Linked DNA regions of Noviherbaspirillum saxi. Each later gene encodes a partner of the first gene's protein in a complex. Links are inferred from orthologs where the notes say so. Each region holds a gene or a part of one and is shown on either strand. Other genes may lie near its edges.

Evidence for each region.
Region 2: the proteins of D3871_RS14350 (region 1) and uvrB are in contact, whole or in part, in a crystal structure (PDB 7EGT), measured with the Thermus thermophilus proteins. The link is inferred for Noviherbaspirillum saxi from one-to-one orthologs. Residues at the interface, in WP_096412145.1 of Thermus thermophilus: His654, Arg656, Phe657, Gln666, Asp668, Glu669, Lys680, Arg681, Leu682, Ser683, Lys685, Tyr686, Ala687; in WP_096411307.1 of Thermus thermophilus: Glu23, Leu25, Arg26, Asp27, Gly28, Glu29, Arg30, Phe31, Arg55, Glu326, Asp327, Phe328, Glu379, Ser382, Gln383, His398, Gly400, Arg401.

What each region holds. Positions count from the first base shown.
Region 1 is NZ_QYUO01000001.1:3,036,187-3,044,310, reverse strand. What follows is about bases 237-3,184. They hold D3871_RS14350 (UvrD-helicase domain-containing protein), read left to right. Parts: upstream 237-547; coding sequence 548-2,821; downstream 2,822-3,184. Other genes in these bases: D3871_RS14345 (hypothetical protein), read right to left, coding at 2,839-3,105; thiE (thiamine phosphate synthase), read left to right, coding at 237-440. Also shown: more of thiE, read left to right, coding at 1-236; D3871_RS14340 (BPSS1780 family membrane protein), read right to left, coding at 3,303-4,085; D3871_RS14335 (homoserine kinase), read right to left, coding at 4,088-5,044; D3871_RS14330 (DUF2782 domain-containing protein), read right to left, coding at 5,086-5,472; D3871_RS14325 (LOG family protein), read right to left, coding at 5,625-6,362; polA (DNA polymerase I), read left to right, coding at 6,363-8,124. UniProt on the Escherichia coli protein: A helicase with DNA-dependent ATPase activity. Unwinds DNA duplexes with 3'-5' polarity. Translocates on single-stranded DNA with 3'-5' polarity. Initiates unwinding more efficiently from a nicked substrate than double-stranded DNA.
Region 2 is NZ_QYUO01000001.1:1,454,792-1,462,858, reverse strand. What follows is about bases 2,832-5,722. They hold uvrB (excinuclease ABC subunit UvrB), read right to left. Parts: upstream 5,379-5,722; coding sequence 3,285-5,378; downstream 2,832-3,284. Other genes in these bases: D3871_RS06850 (amino acid aminotransferase), read left to right, coding at 5,498-5,722; D3871_RS06860 (uracil-DNA glycosylase family protein), read right to left, coding at 2,832-3,158. Outside these bases: Fe-S cluster assembly transcriptional regulator IscR, read right to left, coding at 1-95; D3871_RS06870 (hypothetical protein), read right to left, coding at 356-1,279; D3871_RS06865 (low molecular weight protein-tyrosine-phosphatase), read right to left, coding at 1,635-2,147; more of D3871_RS06860, read right to left, coding at 2,367-2,831; more of D3871_RS06850, read left to right, coding at 5,723-6,712; D3871_RS06840 (DUF938 domain-containing protein), read left to right, coding at 7,033-7,638; D3871_RS06835 (DUF2721 domain-containing protein), read right to left, coding at 7,998-8,067. UniProt on the Escherichia coli protein: The UvrABC repair system catalyzes the recognition and processing of DNA lesions. A damage recognition complex composed of 2 UvrA and 2 UvrB subunits scans DNA for abnormalities.

The DNA.
Region 1 (8,124 bases):
GTTATGCACGCCCCTTCATCATCAACGACCATGTGGAACTGTGCATAGAGATCGATGCCGACGGCGTTCATGTCGGCGGCACCGATGCGTCAGTGGCGCAGGCACGTGCGATGGTCGGGCCGACGAAGATTGTCGGCGCGTCATGCTACGGCACGCTGTCGCTTGCGCAAGAGGCGCATGCCGCCGGCGCAAGCTATGTGGCATTCGGCGGCTTTTATCCTTCGCGCGTAAAGAAATACGACTTCCATACGTCGCCCGAAATCATCACCGAGGCGAAGGCCGAAGTGCCTTTGCCCAACGTCGTCATTGGTGGCATGACCCGGGAAAATGCAACTCCATTGGTTGCGCTTGGTACCGACATGGTGGCTGCGATCAGCAGTGTATATATGGTGGATGATCCCGAAACTGCGGCGCGTGGTTTCGCCAGTCTGTTCGCATAGCAGTCTTGACAGTTTGCCTAAGCAAACTGTCAACATGCCGGTCCATGCGGGCATGTGGCAGCCGATATTGCCGCGAGCATGTTGCGCCACGGGCTTATAATCGGTGGATGCAAAATCTTCTCCATAATCTCAATCCCGAGCAACTTGCGGCAGTCACTTTGCCGGCGCAGCCGGCGCTGATCCTGGCCGGTGCGGGCTCCGGAAAGACCCGCGTTCTGACAACACGTATCGCATGGCTGGTGCAGACCGGACAGGTTTCTCCAACCGGCATTCTTGCGGTGACGTTTACCAACAAGGCCGCGAAGGAAATGCTGTCGCGCCTGTCCGCAATGTTGCCGATCAATACACGCGGCATGTGGATCGGCACCTTCCACGGCTTGTGCAATCGGTTGTTGCGCGCCCACTATCGCGACGCCGGCTTGCCCCAGACGTTTCAAATTCTCGATTCCGCCGATCAGCTATCGATGATCAAGCGCCTGCTCAAGGCGCTCAATGTCGACGATGAAAAATACCCGCCGCGCAATCTGATGTATTTCATCAATGGCGCAAAAGACCAGGGCTTGCGCGCCAAGGATGTCGAAGCGCATGACGAATACAATCGCCGCTTCGTCGAACTTTACGACGCATATGACAATCAGTGCCAGCGCGAAGGTGTGGTCGACTTTGCCGAACTCTTGTTGCGTAGTTATGAACTGCTGAGCCGCAACCAGCCGTTGCGCGAGCATTATCAATCGCGCTTCCGCCATATCCTGGTCGACGAATTCCAGGACACGAACAACCTGCAATACAACTGGCTCAAGCTGATGGCCGGCGAACACAATGCCGTATTCGCGGTCGGCGACGATGACCAGAGCATCTATGCATTCCGCGGCGCCAATGTCGGCAACATGGTTGCCTTTGAACGCGAATTCCGCGTGCAAAACCTGATCAAGCTGGAACAGAATTATCGTTCGCACGGCCACATCCTCGATACCGCCAATACGCTGATCGCCAACAACAGCAAGCGTCTCGGCAAAAACCTGCGCACCGACGCGGGGCATGGCGAGCCGGTCCGCATCTATGAAGCCAGCAGCGATATCCAGGAAGCGCAATGGATCATCGAGGAAGCCAAGAGCCTGATCAATGAGGGCGCGCTGCGCAGCGAGGTTGCGATCCTGTACCGGTCCAATGCGCAGTCGCGCGTGATCGAACACGCCTTGTTCACCGCCGGCATTCCCTACCGCGTGTATGGCGGACAGCGCTTTTTCGAACGTGCTGAAATCAAGCATGCGATTGCCTACCTACAGTTGATGGACAATCCGCACAACGACTCGGCCTTCCTGCGCGTGGTGAATTTTCCGACGCGCGGTATCGGTGCGCGCTCGATCGAGCAGCTGCAGGATGCCTCGCGCCAGTACGGCATTTCGCTGTATGCGGCAGTGCCTTATGTTGCGGGCAAGGCGGGTTCGTCGCTCGGTTCCTTCGTCAAGCTGGTCGAGGCGATGCGCTTTGAAACGCAAAACCTGCCGCTGCAGGAAATGGTCAAGGTCATGCTCGACATGAGCGGGTTGATTCCGCATTACCAGACCGAAAAGGAAGGCGCCGACCGCATCGAAAACCTGGAGCAGTTGGTCAGTGCGGCGATGCTGTTCGTGTCGGAAGAAGGTTTCGGTATCGATTCGCCGGCTTTCCTGGGGCCGAAGGCACAGGCCACCGCCGGTACGCCGCTGCCCAATGGCGATGAAGTGATCGATGCTGACGCGCCACTGCCCACGGTAATGTCACCGCTGTCGGCCTTCCTGTCGCATGCTTCGCTGGAAGCCGGCGACAACCAGGCGCAGGCCGGCCAGGATGCGCTGCAGCTGATGACCGTGCATTCCGCCAAGGGCCTGGAATTCGATGCGGTATTCATCACCGGCCTGGAAGAAGGCTTGTTCCCGCATGAGAACAGCGCGAAGGAAGAAGGCGGCATGGAAGAAGAGCGGCGCCTGATGTATGTGGCGATCACGCGCGCCAAGAAGCGGCTGTATATGAGCTTTTCGCAGACCCGCATGCTGCATGGCCAGACGCGCTACAACATGAAGTCGCGCTTTTTCGATGAACTGCCGGAAGGCGCGCTGAAATGGCTGTCGCCCAAGCTGCAGCACCACTGGTTCGGCAACAAGAAGTCGGCATGGGATGATGCGCCCGAAAGCGGCGTCAACACCATCGCGCAAAGCTTCGTGCGCAAGGATGTCGGCTGGCGCATCGGCGAAACCGTGGCGCACCAGAAGTTCGGCGAAGGCGTGATCGTCAATATCGAAGGCAGCGGCACCAATTCACGCGCGCATATCAATTTCGGCAGGCACGGGATGAAGCTGCTGGATTTGAATATCGCGAAGCTGGAACGGGTGGGCGGATAGCGAAATCGGCATCGTGGCTACGCTGAAAGATTGAAAAACTTCATCGGATCCACACGCCACTTTTCCGGCGACTGATGGCTGACACTCTTGTCGCCGCCGCCCATGCCCAGCGGCTTGGACAAATCCACCTGTATCGGCTTGATATAGGTGTTGGACTTGGTGCTGAAAAACACATTGACCTTCGGCGCCAGCAGATTGGTCTCATGCGGCTCAGTCACGACACCAAGACGGCCCGATTCCAGCAGCACCAGCGTACCCACCGGATAAATGCCGACGCAACGCATGAAGCTTTGCACATGCTGCGGATTGAAATGGAATTTGCACCATTCGAAGCCGCCCAGTCGTGGCCCAGCTTGAGCCGGCGGATTCCGATCTTCTTGATCATCGGAATTCCTTTGCGGAATGGATGCCTGATGCAACCGGTCGGGGAGACAAGGGAAGTATAGTTACTTTGTTGCCTCTCGACACTAACCGCAAAGCCTTATTCCGGTATGGCAGCTCCCGTCGTCTCCGGATGGCCGAAAACGCTTGTGTAGGTCGGGTAAAACGAGCAGTACATGATGACCGTGAGCATCAGGGACAAGGGCAGCAGAACCAGCATCACAACGAAGGCCTTGGCGACCAGCATCGCGATCAGGCTGCTGACCATGGCCGGCATCAGGACGCCGATCAGCAGCCACGACAATCCATATACGATAAATGCCTTGCCCGAGCGCTTGACGGCAAAAAAGCTGTAGAACACGGCCTTGCCGACCCCCATTTTTTGCCAGAAAATCAACGGCGCCGCATACCAGAATGCCATGGCGGCCGGCGTGTAGACCGCCGCTGAAAACAGCATCGCCAATGACATGTTGGAATTGCGAATCGTGTCCCGGTCCAGCGCCTGGTCGCTGCTCATGACTTGCCAGAACACGCCGCCGTCGATCAATGCAGAAGCGGCGACCGCAGCTACGGCGGCGACCAGATACAGTACGCCCAGCTTGAGCAGCGAAGGAAAGGCGGGCGAGCGGAATCCGGTCAGCAACAGGTTGGGATAGACCTTCTTGCCTTTTTCGATCTGGGTACAGGCTTGCATGAAAGCCATCGAAAACACCGGTATCAGGACCATCGGCAGGATCTGGCCGAGCAGCGGCACGATGCCTAAAGCAAGCATCAGGAACATGTAGGCAAGGAACAGCGTTGACATCTCGGCGGGCTGCTTGCGGAATAGCGCAAAGCCTTCCTTCACCCAGAGCCAACCGGCATTTGCGGGTAATTTTTCCATTCTTAATATAGTTGGGGAACCGGGTTCTCGATACGCTGGCGCAGGATGCGTTCGAAATGCGTCGGATCGTGTGGGGTCAGCATTTCGGCTTCGCGCGGCAAATGGAAATCGTACAGCCGCGACAACCAGAAACGCAGTGCGCCGGCTTGCAGCACCGGTTTCCAGGCATGCTTTTCTGCTTCGTTGAACGGGCGTACCGCATGATAAGCATCCAGCATCGCACGTGCGCGGGCAAAGTCGAGCGCACCGGTTTCAAGGTCGATGCACCAATCGTTGACCGTCACAGCCACGTCAAAGATCCAGGTATCGCAGCCGGCAAAGTAAAAATCGAAGAAACCGGTCAGACGTTCGCCGTCAAACATGACATTGTTGCGGAACAGATCCGCATGGACCGGGCCATGCGGCAACTGCCGGTAGATGGCGGAAGCGGCGAAGGCTTCCTGCGCATGGATTTCCGCGCGCAACAGATGTTGCTGGTCTTCCGGCAGATACGGCAGTACCACCGGTGTGGTGGCTTGCCACCAGTCCAGCCCGCGCAGATTCGGCTGGCGAATGCCGAAGTCTTCGCCGGCCATATGCATTTTGGCCAGCATCGCACCGACTGCCGCGCAATGTACGGGCCTGGGATCAAGCTGGGAGGCGCCTTCCAGCTTGGTCACGATGGATGCCGGCTTGCCGTGCAGCGTATGGATGATTTCTCCCTGCTGGTTGGCAATGGGTACCGGCACCAGCACGCCGCGCTCGGCAAGGTGGCGCATCAAATGCAGATAGAACGGCAGTTGCGCAAAACTCAGTTGTTCGAAAATCGTCAGGACGAATTCGCCGGTCTCGGTCGTCAGGAAAAAGTTGGAATTTTCAATGCCGGAGGCAATGCCTTTGATGGCGAGCGGCTTGCCAAGCTTGAACTGGTGCATCCAGTCGGTAAGGTCATCCAGATTGACCGGAGTGAAGACTGCCATGAGCGAAATCGAAAAAGAAAGGGTTCGGGAAAACTGGGCGCTTACTTCCGCGCAGGTGTGGGTGAGGGCGGCACGGGCGCAAGATCGGCTTGTCCGGACTGCGCGGCTTCGACTTCTTTTGCCTCTTGTGGCCGGCTGAAGTCGAATTCCAGCACTTCCCATTGCGCAGCCCGCATGCTGCTGGCTTGGCCGTCGCCGGGCAAGGCGCTGCCGGAGGAATCATTGGGTTTGAGGTAATAGGTGCTGCCGCCGCTCGTCACCTTGATTTCGGTGACTTTGCCGCCCGGCGCACGTTTTTCCGTCGTCTTGCCTTGCCGGTCCGGCTGGCGGATGGTCACCGCAGGCTCTTCGCCCTCGTCCAGGGGTTGCAGGGCGGGAGGGGGCGGCGTATTGCCGACGGGTTGCTGAGCCCTTGCCGTCAGCGACATTGCAAAAGCTGCAACGCATGCCACCATGAGGGACCGGACCAAAAATGTGCGCATAACAAAGCTTATCTTGTTGTGAATACGATGAAGAGCGAAAAACTCAAGCCCCAACGCAACATTCTAACAAACCGCACCCCGGTCTTCGGCAGCCTTTGTCACAAATATGCGCCCGGTTCCTTGCTGGCGGGCGTGAGCAGATCTTCGCGCGCTTCATAAAATGCAAAGATGGCATCGACCACGTTTGCCGGTTCGTCAATCAGTTGTACCAGATCCAGGTCCTTGGCTTCGATCATGCCATCGGCCAGCAGGGTCGTGCGAAACCAGTCCAGCAGGCCGCCCCAGAATGCGGTACCGACCAGTATCACCGGTATGCGACGCGAGGTGCCGGTCTGGATCAGGGTCAGCACTTCGGTCAGCTCATCAAGCGTGCCGAAGCCGCCGGGCAGCACGACATAGGCATCCGCATATTTGACGAAAGCGACCTTGCGCGCGAAGAAATGACGGAAGCTGATCGAGATATCCTGCCATTCATTCCCTTTCTGTTCTCGCGGCAGCTGGATGTTCAGCCCGACCGACGACGAAGCGCCCTCGAAAGCTCCTTTGTTGGCGGCTTCCATGATGCCCGGTCCGCCGCCGGAAATGACGGCCAGCCCCGCGTCGGACAAGCGGCGCGCGATATCGATGGCTTTCTGGTAGGCCGGATCGTCAGTCTTGGTACGCGCCGATCCGAAGATCGACACTGCCGGCCGCAACTCCGCGAGCCGTTCGGTCGACTCGATAAACTCTGCCATAATCGTGAGCATATGCCACGACTCGCGCGCCTTCTTTTCCGTGGCGCGGCTGATGTCGGCGATCTGCCGCAATCGCGGCACGTTTTTTCCCTTAGACACCATATGAATAAAACCCTGTTGTTAGTGGACGGTTCTAGCTACCTGTACCGTGCCTTCCATGCCATGCCCGACTTGCGCAATTCCGAAGGCGCGCCGACCGGCGCGATCTACGGCATGATCAACATGCTGCGCAAGCTGCGCAATGACTATGCTGCAGGATACATGGCCTGCGTATTCGATGCAAAAGGCAAGACCTTCCGCGACGACTTGTATCCGGAATACAAGGCGCATCGTCCCTCGATGCCCGAAGACCTGGCAAAACAGATCGAGCCCATCCATGAAGCGGTGCGCGCACTCGGCTGGCCCATCCTGATGGTGGACGGTGTGGAAGCCGACGACGTGATCGGCACACTGGCCGCGCAAGCGGTCGAACATGGGTTGGAAGCGGTGGTGTCGACCGGCGACAAGGATATGGCGCAACTGGTCAACGAGCATGTCACGCTAATCAATACGATGACCAATGAAAAGCTCGACCGTGCCGGCGTGATCGCCAAATTCGGCGTGCCGCCCGAGCGCATCATCGATTACCTGACCCTGGTCGGCGACACCGTCGACAACGTGCCGGGCGTCGACAAGGTCGGTCCGAAAACCGCGGTCAAATGGTTGACGCAACATGGTTCGCTCGATGAAATCATCGCGCAGGCGGCCAATATCGGCGGCGCGGTCGGCGAGAACCTGCGTCGCGCGCTCGACTGGCTGCCGATGGGGCGCAAGCTCATCACGATCCGGCACGACTGCGACCTGGCCAAGCATATGGTGTCGATTCCCGAATCGCTGGTCGCCATGCCGGTGGACGATGAGGCGATGATTGAATTCTTCAAGCGCTACGGTTTCAAGACCTGGCTGCGCGAATTGACCGGCGATCCTACCGCCGGTGGCAAGCCGACCGCGCCGCCATCGCAAGCGGCCGATCCGCAAGGCGGATTGTTCGATTCCGCGGCGCTGGTCACGACGAGCGATTATGAAACCGTGCGTACCGAAGAGCGCCTTGCGCACTGGCTCGACACGATCGATAAAGCGGCGCTGACTTCCTTCGATACGGAAACCACTTCGCTCAACGCCATGCAGGCGCAACTGGTCGGCATTTCGCTGTGCTGCCAGCCGGGCGTTGCCGCATATATTCCGCTCGCGCACCGCTACCAGGATGCGCCCACTCAATTGTCGCGCGAGCTGGTGCTTGAGAAACTCAAGCCGTGGCTGGAAGACCCGTCCAAACCCAAGGTCGGCCAGCACCTGAAATACGATTGCCACATCTTCGGCAATTACGGCATTACCGTGCGCGGGATCGCGCACGATACGCTGCTGCAATCCTATGTATTCGAGTCGCACAAAAGCCATGACATGGACAGTCTTGCGCTGCGCCATCTCAATCGCAAGACTGTCACTTACGAAGAAGTGTGCGGCAAGGGCGCTTCGCAAATCTGCTTTGACCAGGTCGCTATCGAGCGCGCCACCGAATATGCAGCCGAAGATGCCGATATCACGCTGCAATTGCATAACGCGATGTGGCCGCATGTCGCGCAGCACGAAGGACTGCGCTTCGTCTATGAAAAGATCGAAGTGCCGACTTCGATCGTCTTGCAAAAGATCGAACGCAACGGCGTGCTGATCGACACCGAACTGCTGGCAAAGCAGTCGCATGAACTCGGCACGCGCATGATGGAAATGGAAAAGCAGGCCTATGAACTGGCCGGCCAGCCCTTCAACCTGAATTCGCCGAAGCAGATAGGCGAAATCTTTTTCGACAAGCTGCAACTGCCGGTAG
Region 2 (8,067 bases), 1.6 Mb from region 1 along the record:
CTGATAGCCGACAGCGTGACAGGCCCATTTTCCTCGCGCAACGCAAGGTCAATCATGGCAGTGACCGCAAAGCGGCCTTTGGTTGTCAGACGCATATACTTCAGCTCCAGTACAAGGCTTTGATCGTCTTACCCGCACATTAACAACAGGTTCGACGCTCTTGCTCTTCGGGAATCAATACTCTTGAATCCCGAAGAATTTAGTCAAGTATACCAAAGTTGAGTATTTTTGTCAGGTATTACCCAGGGAGGACTTTCAGCCGAGCTGGGCCCACAAATGCCGTTGCGCAGCATGTACGGCTGGCATTATTTCATATTTCCTATCGGCATGTTGCCGTGTTGACTGGCTGTCACAGTCAACGGGTACGGACCCGAACGAACATCATGTAAGCGGTGGGATCTTTTCCATAGGATGCTTCCATGGCGGAGGGAACCATGTGCCGGCTTATCAAGGCGCCCACATCAAGGTGCATTGTCCCGGTAGTTCGTAAGTCATAGAAATAGCCAAGCGAAACGCGATTCATCTTGAACAGTTGCCGCTGGAGCGATTCATCTTCACGTGTCAATCCATCACTGCCTACCTGTTCGATACGGCCAAACAGTGCATGCGTACCGCTGAATCTCAATGTTGATTCCAACAGGTAGCCCATTGTGCTTTCCCTATGCTTGCGCGCATTACGTCCCCATGCCAGAGTAGTCTGCCAGTCGCCTTCCCGGAACGGCAGCGTGTATGTTGCGGCCAGAGCGGTACGCCGTACTTCATCGTTAGGAACAAACTGGTCCAGTGTGCTTACCGAACCCCGACTGAACCGAAATACCCAGTTCGGCGCCGGACTATACGAAAGGCGTGCCGACCGCATATCGAAGCGCGGCGAATCCGGCCGGCCCGGTCGATTGCCGTCCCGAGCATGCTGTGCCAGAGTAGAACTTTCTATAGTCACGCCGCGCCAGGCATAACCCACCGTTACCTGGTTCACAGGATTGCGGCCGGCATCCAGCCAGTTTTCGCTCTGCATAGCGTTATTCGATTCGAGCGCGGGATATTCATACATCAGCATGGTCGAGGACGGTAGCGACGTCACGGATACGAATGCAAGCCCAGGTCCACGCGAGGCCGCAGCGTAGGTGGTCCCTCGAAAAGCACCCGGATACGGATAGGAAAACAGAGAGGTCAAGACATCGCGCTGCAAATCCGCATCATCGCTCGCCAGCAAAGGTGCAATGTCCACGTCTTGGACCATGGCGACTTCCATCGCTGCCGCCTGGGATGTCTCCTGCATTTCCATAGCATGGACTAATAGCGGACATATCGTCATTCCGGCTACCGTTACAAGCGCATTCGTCAAGGTGTTCATAGTTTCACTCTGCCACGTCAAGTACCGAACATGCCCCCGCAATTTTTATACCAAAACCCCTAATGGAAATAAATCTGAAAAGACGCTGAAATTCACCCAATTTATGACGATTTTTGTCATATAGGCGAGGTGGTTTGCTCTTTTTCCGTATGTTTTACAAATCTTGTCATGCCTGTTTTACACGTCTGAACATTTACGACTAATACCGGCACAAGCCGGCTGTCAGCCGGCTTGAAATGCCAACTGACGGCCAGGACTCAAGCATTTGAAAATTTAACCGTTAGCGTCCGGATGCGAGATCTTCACGCGCTCGCATAGAGCTGCCGCCCACAAGGCGATTGAGAAGGCCGCGACAAGCGTCTTCGATATAGTCGAGCACCAGATCGAAGTCCTTCGCACTGCGATAATAAGGATCATGAACGATTGACGCTGCTCTGTTTTCGGCATGGACCATGAGCAAGCCAGGCTTGTGCTGATTTTCCGGCGGGCAAAGGGCCTGCAGCACTTCAAGGTTATTGAAGTCCATGCCAAGAATCATGTCGAAACGCGTGAAATCCGCCATTTCAATTTTGCGGGCTCGTAATGCACTCAGGTCATAGCCACGCTTGCGCGCGGCCGCCTGTGCACGTGGATCCGGCGCCTCGCCGACGTGATAGCCGTGCGTACCGGCAGAATCGATCAAAATGTATTGATGGAGATTGGAATCCGTGACCATCCTTCGCATTACGCCTTCTGCTGTTGGCGAGCGGCAAATATTACCCATGCAAACGAAAAGGATCCGGGTGGTTTCCATAGAGACTCCGTGGTATCAGCGAGCCACCCTGAGCAGATCGAAGTTGACTTGGGCGTGCCCGGCACGAGCCTATATTCGCAAATCGGCGGCAGGACATCATGATTTTCGACAAATCGCCGCGCCACGCCTATTGATCAAAGATACAGGCTGAATAAACCGACCTTGAGCATAAGGCTGAGCATAAGGCGCGCCGCTGACACCGAAGCTGAACGAGTGCCGTTATTTCTGCTGCTGCAGAAGCCGCATCGGAGCGAACAGTTGTTGCATAGTCTGATTGCCGATAAACGACAGGTTGTATGGGTGTTCCGACGCAGCGCTCGGAAACCGCGAGGTGGCTTTCAGCCCACTTAGCTGCTCGGCGATTTTTCCCCACAACACAAGCATTGGCGCTGCCTTGCCCTTACTTTCGGCATGATCCGCCAGCGCTTCCATCACGGTTTCCAGAAACGGTTTCCATGCCCTGGCATCTTTTACCGGTGGCACGTCCGGACGGAACACTAGGCTAGCATTCAGCAACAGGAAACCGTGGCGCGTCAGATTTCCCTGCAATTCGGTCAGTGTCTGAATGAACGTAGAGCCGATGGCGCGCGCCTTCAACGAAATATGAGCCAGGGCATCGCCGGAGGTATTGTCGGGCTTTAACAAACCGTCGGCGACGAGCAGCATTTTCATGAAATTCCGTAGCGAGGTGGCACGGTTGACCTGCTTGGACAAACCCTTTTCCGACCAGAGAGATTCCACCGCACCATCCATGAAGCACACGCCCGTTGCGCTCTCTTCACGCGGATAGGGCCCTTCTCCGACCAGGACGTAGCGCACTTCATCGAGCGGTTTGGTGAACGCGGCAAAGATCCGTCCTTCCGTCGGCAGGAAATTGGTGTTGGCTAATGCCGGCAAGTACCCGGGATCAGCTGCCGCGACTGCATTCAAGCCTCTGAGAATAATTTCATGCCAGGATTGGTGTGCCAGTGAAAGGGCATCGACGATGGACGGTGAGAGCGAATTCGGCATCGGCTTGTAAAAGAAGTTAAAGCCCGGATTGTAACCGTCACAATGGCAATCAAAGACGATAATGCAATAACGATTTCAGCAGGTCGCCATGATCGCGATGGCGAGCATGGCGCCAATGCCAGTCTTTTACTTGCCAGCAAGCGGAATAACGTTATCCATGCCGGGTGCGCCGAACAGCTGTTCCTTCAGCAAATGCAATTGGTCGCGAACCTGTGCGGCTTTTTCGAATTCAAGGTTCTTTGCGTGGTCCACCATCAGCTTCTCAAGCCGCTTGATTTCCTTGCTGACCTGCTTCTCGCTCATGGACTCGTATTTCGCCTGCTCCTGCGCAACCAGCAGCTCGCTTCGCGCTTCCTGCGGACTGTAGACGCCGTCGATCAGGTCGCGAATTTCTTTCTTCACGCCAGCCGGAGTGATGTTGTTGGCCTTGTTGAAAGCCACTTGCTTGTTACGGCGCCGTTCTGTTTCGTCGATTGCACGACGCATCGAATCGGTCACCTTGTCGCCGTAGAGAATTGCAGTACCGTTCAGGTTACGGGCCGCACGGCCAATAGTCTGGATCAGGCTTCGCTCGGAACGAAGGAAGCCTTCCTTATCGGCATCGAGAATGGCGACTAGCGACACTTCGGGTATGTCCAGCCCTTCCCGCAACAGGTTGATACCGACCAGAACATCAAACGTCCCCAAACGCAGATCACGAATAATCTCGACGCGCTCAACGGTATCGATGTCGCTGTGCAGATATCGTACCTTTATGCCGTTGTCTCCCAGGAATTCAGTTAACTGTTCGGCCATACGCTTGGTCAGCGTGGTGACCAAGACACGCTCATTCTTCTTCACCCGATCCGCAATTTCCGACATCAGGTCATCGACCTGAGTGCTGGCGGGCCGCACAACTATCTGCGGATCGACCAGCCCGGTGGGACGGACAACCTGTTCCACTACCTGATCAGAGTGCGTGCCCTCGTATTCGGCCGGCGTGGCAGAGACGAACACCGTTTGCCGCATCTTGCTTTCGAACTCGGCAAACTTCAGCGGACGGTTGTCGAGTGCAGAAGGCAACCGGAATCCATAATCGACAAGATTGACCTTGCGCGCGCGGTCGCCGTTGTACATCCCGTTCAACTGCCCAAGAAGAACGTGCGACTCGTCCAGGAACATCAAGGCATCCTGCGGCAGGTAGTCGACCAGCGTCGGCGGCGGCTCCCCCGGCATGGCACCGCTCAGATGGCGGGAATAATTTTCGATGCCCTTGGTGAAGCCGATTTCCTGCATCATTTCAAGATCGAAACGGGTACGCTGCTCGATGCGCTGCTCTTCGATCAGCTTGTTTTCCTTTCTAAAGAATTCAAGTCGCTCGCGCAGTTCTTCCTTGATGCTTTCTATCGCCCGCAACACCGTGGAACGCGGCGTCACGTAATGCGATCCCGGATATACGGTGAAACGCGGAATTTTTTGCCGCACGCGCCCGGTCAGCGGATCGAACAGCTGCAGACTGTCGATCTCATCGTCGAAGGTCTCGATGCGCACTGCCAACTCCGCATGCTCGGCCGGAAACACGTCGATGGTGTCGCCCCGAACCCGGAACGTTCCGCGGCCGAAATCGACTTCGTTGCGCGTATATTGCATTTGAATCAAGCGGGCAATCACATCGCGCTGACTTACCTTGTCCTTGGCACGCAAGGTAAGGATCATCTTGTGATACTCGTTCGGATTACCGATACCGTAAATCGCGGACACTGTAGCAACGATGACAACGTCGCGCCGCTCCATGAGCGACTTGGTGCACGACAGGCGCATCTGTTCGATATGCTCGTTGATCGAGGAGTCTTTCTCGATGAACAGGTCGCGCTGCGGCACGTAGGCTTCAGGCTGGTAGTAATCGTAGTAGCTGACGAAGTATTCCACGGCATTCTGAGGAAAGAACTCGCGGAACTCGCTATAGAGTTGCGCTGCCAATGTCTTGTTCGGCGCAAAGACGATGGCGGGACGCCCGAGGCGGGCAATCACATTTGCCATCGTATAGGTCTTGCCAGAACCGGTAACGCCAAGCAGTGTCTGAAAAGACAACCCGTCGTCGACGCCTTCCACCAGCTTGTCTATAGCAGCCGGCTGGTCGCCAGCCGGTGAAAAAGGCTGGTACAAACGATAGGGCGAATTCGGGAAAGTGACGATTTTCGACTCGTCTATGGGGCTGGAAACCTGGGATAAATCTGCCATCTGTATTCGACCTTTGGTAGAATAATAAGTTACACCTTGGTTTGAGGCCACGAGCCCGAAACTGACTATAACCCTGCTGCATCTGCTTGTATCCGCAGCCAACTTTTCATGTTATCACGATGAGCCAATCCCATCCCGCCTCTCTCTTCACCGCCATCGAAATGGCGCCGCGCGATCCTATCCTGGGCATTACAGAAGCCTTTAACGCCGACAAGAATCCGAACAAGGTCAACCTTGGCGTCGGCGTCTATTACGATGATAACGGCAAGGTGCCTCTGCTCGATTGCGTACGCAAGGCAGAAGCACAACTGATGGAAAAGCCGACTCCCCGCAGCTACCTGCCGATCGACGGTCTGGCGGCGTATGACAAAGCGGTGCAAGAACTCGTATTTGGTGCTGACAGTGCGGTAGTTCAAGAGAAACGCGCGGTTACCGTACAAGCCTTGGGCGGCACTGGCGCACTCAAGATTGGCGCTGATTTCCTCAAGCGCTTTTCGCCCGACTCGCAAGTCTGGATCAGTGATCCGAGCTGGGAAAATCACCGTGCGCTGTTCGAGTCGGCCGGTTTTGTCGTCAACAACTATCCGTACTACGATGCAGCTACACGTGGCGTGAACTTTACCGGCATGCTCAATGCGCTGAAGGAAATGCCCGCAGGCTCCATCGTGCTGCTGCATGCATGCTGCCACAATCCGACCGGCGCGGATCTGACCGAAGAACAGTGGACCGATGTCATCAATGTCGTTTCGCAACGCGGCCTGATTCCTTTCCTCGACATGGCTTACCAAGGCTTTGGCGATGGCATCGAGGAAGACGGCAAGGTCGTGCGCCGTTTTGCAGAGGCCGGCGGCCCCTTGTTCGTCTCCAACTCTTTTTCCAAGTCGTTCTCGTTGTATGGCGAGCGTGTCGGCGCCTTGAGCATCGCCGCTGTCAGTGCAGAGGAAGCCGCGCGCGTTCTGTCGCAACTCAAGCGCGTCGTTCGGACAAACTATTCCAACCCGCCGATTCATGGCGGCCAGGTCGTTGCAACTTCGCTTGCAAATCCCGAATTGCGCAAGCTGTGGGAAGACGAATTGGCCGGCATGCGCGTGCGCATTCGCGAAATGCGTCAAGAGCTTGTAAAGAAACTAAAGGAAAAAGCTCCCGGCAAGGACTTCGATTTCGTTATCAAGCAACGGGGCATGTTTTCGTATTCAGGCCTGACAAAGGAACAGGTTGGCCGCTTGCGCGACGAGTTTTCGATTTATGCAGTCGACACTGGCCGTATCTGTGTTGCAGCGCTGAATTCGCGCAATATCGACGCAGTCGTTGACGCGATTGCAAAAGTTCTCTAATCGAATCCGTCGGTAGAACGAAGGCCGGCCAAACACTGCCTCCTTCGTTTGACTCCATAGCCATGCCGCAAAGTTTTGACATTTACGGAAAGATCGGCCTATAATAGCGGCTCTGTTCCCTGATAGCTCAGTCGGTAGAGCGACGGACTGTTAATCCGCAGGTCCCTGGTTCGAGTCCAGGTCGGGGAGCCAAAAAATTCGAAAGGCCCACGTGATCACGTGGGCCTTTTTCTTTTCAAATTCCGAAAGCGCGCAAGGCACAAAGATTAGTCTAACTTTATATTGCTTCAAGAACCCTCCTTGAATCCAACCTGCCCGCGATGACCAAACTATACTCAGCCGCTTGCGAACGCAACCGCGATCCTATTCTTGCAGTACTTCGCAATGTCCTGACCGATGTAAGCCAAGTGCTTGAAATCGGCAGCGGCACTGGCCAGCACGCAGTGTACTTCGGAGCCGCCTTGCCGCATCTGATCTGGCAGACTAGCGACCTGAGCGAAAATCATCCGAGCATTCGCGCCTGGATCAGCGAATCCGGACTTTCCAACGTACTTCCGCCACTGTTGGTCGATGCTGCCGGCGACGAATGGCCGGTTTCGGGATTTGATGTGGTGTTCACCGCCAATACCTGCCATATCATGTCCTGGGACGAGGTTCAGAGCATGTTCTCGCGTATTGGACGGCTATTGCCTGAAGCAGGACTGCTGTGCATCTATGGACCTTTCAATTACGACGGTCGCTTTACCAGCAGCAGCAATGCACAGTTTGATGCACAGTTACGGAGCCAAGCCGCACATCGCGGCATCCGGGATATCGAAAAGATAAACGACCTTGCACTGGCAAATGGACTGATCGCGACGGCGGATCATGCAATGCCGGCAAATAATCGCCTTCTTATCTGGAGAAAGGCAGCAGTTGCCGTGTGAGTCCGCCGAAACTCAGCGCTGACATCGGGTTGTTGAAGTCGCTTAGCCGACGGTTGTCTTCATTCATCAACAGAGACATTCTATAATCAATTCCATAACGCAATGATTTGCGTTAAACCAATCCTGCTTTGGTCAGTGTGTTCGCATAGAAACGGATTCGGGCAAGGCAAGCAGCTGCGGCTGCGCGCTTATCGAGTATGCAAAAGTGACGCATATGCGGTCCAACCTGCTGGACCAATACTCTGATGAGATTCGCGCCAATTGAAAATCCGCTGAGCATTGAGTGATACGACAGGCAAATCCATTGATAGCTGAAGCCAGGGGGTCGCTGCAGCATTCTTGGCTCATATAGGTAGCGGTCAACGTCCTGGAGGCTTGTGAAGCGCACGCGAGTTACGCATTGCAACTGTACTGGTCGCCACAAAAATT